Regions from separate parts of the Pseudomonas sp. 1 genome, predicted to be linked through region 3. Evidence: riboswitches for the same ligand, from Rfam matches in the RefSeq annotation. Region 3 holds a riboswitch; each other region holds the start of a gene.
The links. A riboswitch is a leader RNA that binds a small molecule or an ion and turns the genes downstream of it on or off. The one in region 3 is predicted to bind cobalamin.
Positions count from the first base shown of each region.

Region 1: it holds a riboswitch for cobalamin, as region 3 does, so the genes downstream of both, cobO (cob(I)yrinic acid a,c-diamide adenosyltransferase) here and cobW (cobalamin biosynthesis protein CobW) in region 3, are expected to answer to the same signal.
Region 2: it holds a riboswitch for cobalamin, as region 3 does, so the genes downstream of both, AC1MDC_RS14280 (TonB-dependent receptor plug domain-containing protein) here and cobW (cobalamin biosynthesis protein CobW) in region 3, are expected to answer to the same signal.

Region 1 covers NZ_JBWXMQ010000013.1:179,995-183,242, forward strand. Annotated here, with positions in the region: gene AC1MDC_RS20320 (PQQ-dependent sugar dehydrogenase) at 1-812, opposite strand, end outside; gene AC1MDC_RS20325 (hypothetical protein) at 878-1,462, opposite strand; cobalamin riboswitch at 1,629-1,854, shown strand; gene cobO (cob(I)yrinic acid a,c-diamide adenosyltransferase) at 1,936-2,547, shown strand; gene AC1MDC_RS20335 (cobyrinic acid a,c-diamide synthase CobB) at 2,544-3,248, shown strand, end outside.
Region 2 covers NZ_JBWXMQ010000008.1:166,842-170,089, forward strand. Annotated here, with positions in the region: gene AC1MDC_RS14280 (TonB-dependent receptor plug domain-containing protein) at 1-1,698, opposite strand, end outside; cobalamin riboswitch at 1,790-1,995, opposite strand; gene AC1MDC_RS14285 (DUF2790 domain-containing protein) at 2,191-2,448, shown strand; gene AC1MDC_RS14290 (LysR family transcriptional regulator) at 2,494-3,248, opposite strand, start outside.
Region 3 covers NZ_JBWXMQ010000001.1:270,536-273,783, reverse strand. Annotated here, with positions in the region: gene AC1MDC_RS01210 (hypothetical protein) at 1-27, opposite strand, end outside; gene AC1MDC_RS01205 (2OG-Fe dioxygenase family protein) at 27-779, opposite strand; cobalamin riboswitch at 1,127-1,336, shown strand; gene cobW (cobalamin biosynthesis protein CobW) at 1,436-2,509, shown strand; gene cobN (cobaltochelatase subunit CobN) at 2,513-3,248, shown strand, end outside.

The DNA.
Region 1 (3,248 bases), on a different contig from region 3:
CCGGTTTGTGGCTCCCAGGCCAGGCCGTTGGGATTACGGATGCCCGAGGCAAAGATCCGGTGATTGCCAGTGGCGCGGTCCACTTCCCAGATCGCCGCACGACCTTCTTCCTGATCGAGGCCGTTTTCACCGACGTTGCTGTTCGAGCCGACGGTGACGTACAGCTTGCTGCCATCCTTGCTGGCGATGACGTTCTTGGTCCAGTGGTGGTTGAGCGTGCCGCCCGGCAAGTCCACGACCTTGATCGGCTGGCTCTTGATTTCGGTCGCGCCGGGCTCGTAGTTGAAGCGCAACAGGCGATCGGTGTCGGCCACGTACAGATCGTTGCCGACCAGAGTCATGCCGAACGGCGAGTTGAGGTTTTGCAGGAACACCGTGCGGGTCTCGGCCACGCCATCATGATCGGCATCGCGCAGCAGGGTGATGCGGTTCGGGCTGGGGACACCGGCACCCGCGCGGCCCATGACTTTTTTCATCACCCAGCCGCGAATGCCCTTGCTGTCGTCCGGTTTCGGCGGAGCGTTGGTTTCCGCCACCAGCACGTCGCCATTGGGCAGTACATACAGCCAACGCGGATGATCGAGATTTTCGGCGAAGGCTGCCACCTGAGTACCTGCCGCTGCCGTCGGTTTCGCGCCGGCTGGCCAGCCGATGGCCGGGGCGATGTTCACCGTCGGAATCAGGGTCTTGTTCGGTTCGGGCAGTTTCGGTGACGGGCCAGTGCCGTCGGAGACTTGCAGGCTGGAGGATTCCCCACAGGCGGCGAGCCCTCCGGCGAGCACGATGACGAAAACGAGCTGGGGCTTGCGCATTGCTGATCTTCCCTATGAATGCATTCTTAGTCATAGAGAAGCGCACAAGCCCGATGGTTCAACCCTCAGCCGCGGGCTTCCTTGAAAAGCACGGCAATGCCGGGGTGATAGTTGCCGGCTTCGCTGCGCAATTTGCGGTAGGCGTAGGGAAAGTACCAGGCGACGGCGCAGGTGTGTTCCTTTTGCAGGTCGTCGACCATGTCCTGCAACTCTTCCGGGCTGGCGCTGTGCTGGGCTTTTTGCGGGGCGACGAACAGGCAGCCGAGTTTCAGGTCGCTGGCGTAGCTGATGCGCCTGGCGTCGCTGGTGATATCCACCAAAGCCTGCGTCAGATTCAGGTTGGTGACGCGCGGCCAGCGTTGGGTGGCCTGGATGAAGGCGCGATCTTCGGCGCCAGCAATGAACAGGTCGGCGCGGGCATTGCGCTCGCCTTCTTCGTTTTGTTTGCGGGTGGCGGTGTCGCTCAAGGTCACCAATTCGGCCATCCAGGCAGCGGCGGACAGCAGGCCGAGGTTGGCTTTTTCGTCGTGCCAATAAGGAGTGTCATTGTCGCCGCGCACGGCGTTGTAGCGGTCGATACAGTCAAACCAGCGTTCCAGCACCGGGCGCAGGAATTCCAGCCGCGGATTGCTGATGATCATGCCTTGCATGGTGCTCTCCCTTGTTATTGTGATGTGCTCTCTGCAGTCAAAAAGCATGGCTCTTTGATATCACTGCTGACAGTGTGGCACAAGATTGGCGTCAGTTAATTGATCAGCGGCAGTTATTCGCCGTGCGAGACCCTCTTCAATTGACGCTCCACCCCCAACCCTCTAACCTTCGCGGCTTGTTTCAGGTGCTCTGTGGCGCATGTCGACAGAGTGAAACAGGGAAGCCGGTGAGGCGGGTCTCCAAGTGATGAACCCTCACGATCCCGGCGCTGCCCCCGCAACGGTAAATGAGTAAAAGCTGCGTCTGATGCCACTGCGTAAAAGCGGGAAGGCGCGCAGCCAGGCGCAAGCCGCTCATGAGCCCGGAGACCGGCCTGATCCATCCAGCGGCATCACGGTGGGCGATGCCAGGCTTGTTGCCGTCTATTCTTGTGCCTGCCCGCCGTTATCCAGCCTCAACGGAGAGCTCCCCCATGACTGATTCCCCCGAACGCGACGAGCGCCACCTGGCGCGCATGCAGCGCAAAAAAGCCGTGATCGACGAGCGCATCGCCAATTCGCCGGACGAATGCGGCCTGGTGCTGGTGCTGACCGGCAATGGCAAAGGCAAAAGCAGCTCGGCGTTCGGCATGCTCGCCCGCGCCATGGGCCACGGCATGCAGTGTGGTGTGGTGCAGTTCATCAAGGGCCGCAACAGTACTGGCGAAGAGCTTTTCTTTCGTCGTTTCCCCGAGCAAGTGCGCTTCCATGTAATGGGCGAGGGCTTCACCTGGGAAACACAGGACCGTCAGCGTGACATCGCCGCCGCCGAAGCGGCCTGGGCAGTCTCCCGCGAGCTGCTGCGTGATCCGTCGATCGGTCTGGTGGTGCTCGATGAACTGAACATCGCCCTCAAGCACGGTTACCTCGATCTGGATCAGGTGCTCAGCGATCTGCAGGCCCGTCCGCCGATGCAGCATGTGATCGTCACCGGTCGCGCCGCCAAACCGGAAATGCTCGAGATGGGCGACACCGTCACCGAAATGGGCATGATCAAGCACGCCTTCCAGGCCGGCATCAAAGCGCAGAAAGGCGTCGAACTTTGAATCAACCACGTCACTGCCCGGCGGTCCTGATCGCCGCGCCGGCTTCCGGTCAGGGCAAGACCACCGTCACCGCCGCGCTGGCCCGTTTGCATCGCAATCAGGGGCGCAAGGTTCGCGTGTTCAAATGCGGCCCGGACTTTCTCGACCCGATGATCCTCGAGCGCGCCAGCGGTGCGCCGGTCTATCAACTGGACATGTGGATGGTCGGCGAGCAGGAAAGTCGACGCCTGTTGTGGGAAGCCGCCGCCGAAGCCGATCTGATTCTGATTGAGGGCGTGATGGGCTTGTTCGACGGCACGCCGTCGAGCGCCGATCTGGCCCGGCATTTCGGCGTGCCGGTACTCGGCGTGATCGACGGCACCGCGATGGCCCAGACCTTCGGCGCATTGGCCCTGGGGCTGGCGCGCTATCAGCCGGACTTGCCGTTCGCCGGCGTGCTGGCCAACCGTGTCGGCACCGTGCGTCATGCGCAGTTGCTCGAAGGCAGCCTCACCGAAGGCCTGCGCTGGTACGGCGCGTTGTCCCGGGAAACCGGGATCGAACTGCCGAGCCGCCATCTCGGTCTGGTGCAGGCCAGCGAACTCAATGACCTGGACGTGCGCCTCGACGCTGCCGCCGAAGCGCTGGCCGGCACTTGCGAGGTAGCGCTGCCACCGGCCGTGGAATTCGCCGCGCCTGAAATCGGCAAGACTGAAAGGCTG
Region 2 (3,248 bases), on a different contig from region 3:
CCACATCCGGTCGACCGACTCGTAGCCAATGCGTGAGCGGGCGAAAAAGCTTGGCACATCGTTCAGCGTTACTCCCGAGCGCGACTCGGTGAGGTTGCGGGTCATGTCGGCCTGCAGGCTCCATTGCTCGTTGAGCGCCAGTCTGGCGTCCGCTTCGAAACCGCGCATCTGCACCCGGCCCTGGCCGTTGACCCACTGGATGTCGTCGAGGGTGATCAGGTCGTCGATCTTGCGTTTGAACAGGGTGACGCTGGCGCTGAACTCGCGGTCGAGCAGCAGGCCTTTGTAATCCAGACCGAGTTCGGCGTTGCGGCTTTTCTCCGGTTTCAGATTACGGTTGCCCAACTCATCACCGGGCTCGTTGACGAACAATTGCTCGGCGTTCGGCAGTTTGTAGGCCGTGCCGTACTGGCCGCGCAGGGCCCAGTTTTCGTTCAGGTCATACAGCGAAGTGAGCATGCCGACCGTGGCGCTGTCGCCACCGCCCATGGCTTCGTGACGAATGCCGATGCTCGGGTGCCAGTCGGGCAGGGCGTCAATCTGCGGGCGCAATTGGGTATACAGCGCATGGGCTTCGGCCTTGTCGTTGTCGATGATCAGCACATCGTCCTGACCTTTGAACCACTGGTTGTCCGTGCCGAACACCAGTACGTGCCCGCCGGGCAATTGCGCCTTGCCTTCGGCCTGCACGCCCCAGTCGGTGAAGCCCCAGTAGTCGTTGTGATTGATGGTTCGGGTGCCGCCATTGGCGGTGTTGTTGATGCGCGTGTACCGGGTGTCCCAGTCGTTGATATGACCTTTGACGAAGTAGCTCAGGCGCTCGTTGAGAGTCTGTTCGAAGGTCGCCGTGGCGATCTGCTGGACGCGGTCGTTGGTGGTCTTGTGGTTGTCCACCGGGCGGGCGAAATCGAGGTTGGCGTCGGCGTATTGGTAGAACAGCTCCAGTCGTTTGTCATCGCCGAAGGACTGAATCGCCTTGCCGCCGAACGTTGTGACTTCATAGGCGCGTTTCTTTTCGGAGACGTTTTTCAGGTCGCGATTACGAAACGGCTGATAGCCGTCCGAGACGTTATGGCTGACATAGGCCAGCAAGCCCAGATCGCCAAAACCGTTGCTGAAAATGTTCTCGGCCCGCGCATCACCGGTGGTGCCGCCGAAGGTGTCCAGGCCCATGTTCACTTCACCGGAGGCTTTGCGGCTGTGCGGGCTGCGGGTGACGATGTTGATCACGCCCGACACCGCTTGCGTACCGAACAACAGGCTTTGCCCACCCTTCAGCACTTCGATGCGTTCGATGGCATTGGCCGGCAAAGTGTCGAGGTACAAACCGCCGTACAGGCGATTGTTCAGACGCACGCCGTCGAGCAGGATCAGCGTGTCGTCGTTGCGCCCGCCCAGCAGAGAATAAGTGCCGTAGTCGAACGGGCCGTTTTTCGGCGCGACGTACAGACCGGGAATGAACATCTGCATCACGCGGCTGACATCGGCGCTGGGGCCCGCGCGCTCAATCTGCTCACGGGTGACAATCTCGACCTTGCTGCCGAACTGCGCCATGTCGGCCACCGTGGTGGACTCCACGGACGGCGCGGAAACGATTTGCTGATGGAGTTCGAGCGGCGTGTCATCCGCCAGCAACAGGGGGCTGAACAGACAGCCGAACAACAGGGATGGAGCCGGAGTGTTGAAAGGTTTGATCATCGTCTTCTCGAAAGGATCTTCGCAGAAGAGCATGCAAGAGAAGGCATCGCGCACACGCCGACACCGGCCCATGCCCGCCCACCGCAGGAGTTTGCCAAAAGCATTTCAGGCCGGTCTCCGGGCTCGCGCGTCTGGACGCTTTCACCTTCCCATGGCCGTCTGGCCACAGTGGTGTGTCGAAAGCATCACGCGCCTACCGTTGCGGGGGCAGCACCGGACTTGTTCGAAAAGAACGTACCGGTTTCCCGTTTCACCCCATGCACGGCGGCATGGGACACCTGAAACAGGGCGGCATCTGAACATTCGGGTGGGCGTGCGTCAACCTGGACGGTCGATGGATGACGTTGAAGGCGGTTTTGCAGGCTTGATCCGATTCATACGAAATCCAGCAACAGTGTTTGTCCAACCCGCCGATATTTCCTCGCCACCCCAACCCTTAGCATCGTCTCCAACCCGTGAACAAACACGGTCCTCAACGAGACGGTGAACATCATGAGCTTCAAGAAAATCGCGCTGGTTTTAATGCTTGGCAGTTTCGGTGCACACGCTTACGCCGATAACACGGACGCGGCGAATATCCCGGTCGAGACCTACAGTTCTTCGACAAATCTGGATATCGAGCACGTCATCTCCATTACCGAACCGGCCAACGAATGCGCCCCGGTGCCGGTGCAGATGACCTACGAAGATTCCCATGGCGAGCGCCACGTTCTGCAATATCAGGTGATGGGCACTGGCTGTTCCAGTTGAGTCAGGTGCAGAGGATGGAGGGTCGACACTCCATACTTGCCACGCTCAAACCGCTTTCGCTCCAACCACGTCTTCATCCGATGCCAGTAACTGCGGGATCGACTGCTTCAGAAACTCAACCCAGGTCTTGATCTTCGCATCGACGAACTTGCGCGACGGATAGATCGCAAACAGGTTCAACTCCTCCAGCCGGTATTCCGGCAGCACCCGCACCAGTGTTCCCGCCCTCAGGCCATCCACGGCCGATGCGATCGGCTGAATGCCGATGCCCATGCCTTTTCCGATCGCGATGGTCATGCCGTCGGCGGTGTTGATGTGAAAGGGCGACACGGGAATGGTGATGGTTTCCATGCCTTCGGGCCCTTCGAAAGTCCAGTTCTCCACCGGCATTACCGTGTTGACGATGCGCAGACACTCGTGCTCGCAAAGCTCACCCGGTGTTTGCGGCAATCCGCGTTTTGCCACGTAGGCGGGCGAGGCGCAGAGGATGCTGTAGGTGATGCCCAGACGTTGCGCGACGAAGCCGGAATCCGGCAGGTCGCGGGCCAGCACGATGGACATGTCGAAGCCTTCTTCGAGCAGGTCCGGGACGCGGTTGGTCAGGGTCAGGTCGAACATCACCGTGGGGTGAATTTCCCGATAGCGGGCGATGGCGTCGATCACGTAGTGGTTGCCGATGGCCGACATGGTGTGAATTTTCAAGCGGCCAACGGGCAAGGTCTGGGCGGTGCCGGCTTCTTCGTCGGCTTCGCGCACGTCATCGAGGATTTTTTCGCAGCGCTCCAGATAACGCATGCCGG
Region 3 (3,248 bases):
TGAAAGTGCATGCGTCAAAGAGTTCATTAGTAGTCCGCCAGGTCGAAATCGATTATCAACATGTCGCGGCTGCCGCGATTCGAATTAATGCTTGATGTTTGCAGTGGGGAAACTTCGTGCAGAAGTATTCGGTCATTCAATACGGCTGTTTCCATGTAATCCGTCAAAGTTGCTTTGAATACACAGTCGCCACTTTCATTGAATATCCGACTTTCACCGCCAATGACGCCCTGGCGTTGAATCAGATGTTGAAAGACAAAATCGTGTCCATCGCGATGGCGGCCCTCGGGTGTGGCGAGGCCGGCATTACGCCGGTCGCAAAGGATGCGGAACTGGTGACAGGTCACCAGCCAGTCGCGCGGGCCGACTGCCAGATCCATCAGCGCCAGGTCGGCAGCGAGCACGGTTTGCAGGACCGGAGACTCGATAAACGTTGACTCGCTGCGGCTGTAGGTGCGCTGGACGCCGCCCAGCAGCGGGTTGTGGGCCTGGGCTTGAAAGAAATGGCAGTCTTGCAGCGTTGTCCATTGGCGCTCACGTTGGCGATATTCGAACTTGCAGATGCGCCGTTGGCGTATGCCGTTCTCCACGCTCAGGTAGGTATCGGGGTGCAAATGCTCCCAGGTCGCGTTGAACGCCTGAGACACATCGTGCCCCAACAACCCGACCTGGATCGCCGGATATTGATAACTGTGCGCGTAGTGGCAATTACGCAGTAGTTGGGACAGTTCCTGCAATACGGTGCCATCAGATTGCCGCAATGCATTGTCGGCGCTCATATTGCAGGCGCGTAAGCAGGATGGGCAGGAATAAAAAGCGTTGAATACTGATAGTAATCAGGCATGCAAGAATTCCTTTCTTGTAGAGTGCAGCGTCCTTTTGAATCTTCATGTTTCATATCTTGTTTTAATTTATCAATTCGGTTTTTGTAAAGATATGTAATTTGAGAGTTCGAGCGCTCTATTTCAAGGTCGAACGTCGTGATGGGATAGTTGGTGGCTAGATGATATGTAAGAGATAACTTACAACTAATTTTTTAACTGAGAACTGTTTTCGATCAAAATATTAAAGAACGATGTCCATATAACGAAATTGCCGCAGACGTTGACCCGCCTTGCGCGCATGCGTAGCCTTGCGCTTTCGAGGTTCTTCGGCCCACGCCGAAGCTAAGAAGGGAACGCGGTCCAAGCCGCGGCTGCCCCCGCAACTGTGAACGGTGCTGTTCGCTGCCACGCCACTGCCAACTCAATCCAGAGCCAGCGGGAAGGCGCAGCGAATACCGGGCCAAGGCCCGAACACCGTCAGCCAGGAGACCTGCCTCGTCACAGATTCTCACTTTCAACCGGGCGGGGTGATCCGGTGGCGAACTCTCCAGGCACGCACCCGCGCTGCCGGTCTCGTCCCGTATGCCCGCCACCTTGCCAAAGGGCATCCGATGAAAACACTGGCCAAACTCCCCGTCACCATCGTCACTGGCTTCCTCGGCTCGGGCAAAACCACCTTGCTGCGACACATGCTCGACAACGCCCAGGGCCGTCGCATCGCGGTGATCGTCAACGAGTTTGGCGAGTTGGGCATCGACGGTGAAATCCTCAAGCAATGCACCATCGGCTGCACCGAAGAAGAAGCCACCGGCCGCGTCTACGAACTGGCCAACGGCTGCCTGTGCTGCACGGTTCAGGAAGAGTTCTTCCCGGTGATGCGTGAACTGGTGGCCCGTCGCGGCGACCTCGACCACATCCTGATCGAAACCTCGGGTCTGGCCCTGCCAAAGCCGCTGGTACAAGCCTTCCAGTGGCCGGAAATCCGCAGCGCCTGCACCGTGGACGCGGTGATCACCGTGGTCGACAGCCCGGCCGTGGCCGCCGGCACCTTCGCCGCGTTTCCGGATCAGGTCGACGCCCAGCGCAAACTCGATCCGAACCTGGATCACGAATCCCCGCTGCACGAACTGTTCGCCGATCAACTGGCCAGCGCCGACCTCGTCATCCTCAACAAGGCCGACCAGACCAGCCCTGAAGATCTCGCGCGCGTACGTCTGGAAGTCGCCGAAGAACTGCCGCCGGCAGTAAAAATCATCGAAGCCAGCAACGGCCGTCTGCCGCTGGACGTGCTGATCGGCCTGGGCGCCGGTTCCGAAGAACACATCGACAGCCGCCACAGCCACCACGATCACCACCACGGTGAAGGCGATGACGATCACGATGACCACGATCACGACGCCTTCGACTCGATCTCCATCGAACTGCCGCAAGCCGACGAAAGTCTGCTGCTCGATGCGCTGACGCAACTGGTGGTCCAGCATGGCATCCTGCGGGTCAAAGGTTTCGCGGCCATCCCGAACAAGCCGATGCGTCTGCTGATCCAGGGCGTGGGCACGCGTTTTGACAAGCACTTCGACCGCCAGTGGAGCGCCGATGAAGCGCGTATCACCCGTCTGGTATTGATCGGTCAGGAACTGGACGCTGCCCAGCTCGAAGCGCAACTGCGCGCCGCGCTCAGCGTTTAAGCCATGCACCTGCTCAGGACTCAGCCCGGCGGTTTCGTGTCGGATGACAACATTGCCGACCTTGGACAAACCCCCGCCGAGCTGGTGATCCTGTGCAGCGGCGATTCCAGCCTCGCGCTGCTCGCCGAAGCGGCGCAGCAACTGCCCGCGGATTACCCGAGCGTACGCCTGGCCAACCCGATGCAGGTGCAGAACCATGCATCGGTTGACCTGTACGTCGATGAGGTGCTGCGCCACGCGAAGGTGATTCTGATCTCGCTGCACGGCGGCATCGCTTATTGGCGTTATGGCGTCGAGCGGCTGGTGGAATTGTCCGAGCGTGGCGTGCAGGTGATTCTGGTGCCGGGCGATGACCGGCCCGACCCGGAACTCAGCGACCTGAGCACCGTCGGTGCCGAAGATCGTGACCGACTCTGGCAATTCTTGCGTCAGGGCGGCATGGGCAATGCGCTGGACTTCTTCCGCTGTCTGGCCAACCGCTGGCTGGCGCGGGATTACATGTGGGGCGAGCCGCAGACGCTGCCGCGCACGGGGATTTACCACCCGAACAAAAACACCGCCGCACTGAGTGACTGGCAAGCCGATTGGCGGCCCGGTCATCCGGTAGCGGCGGTGCTGTTTTATCGCTCGCATTTGCAAGCGGCGAACACGGCATTTATCGACGTTTTCTGCCAACGGCTCCAGGCGGCCGGACTCAATCCGCTGCCGATCGCCGTGGCCAGTCTGAAAGAACCCGGCT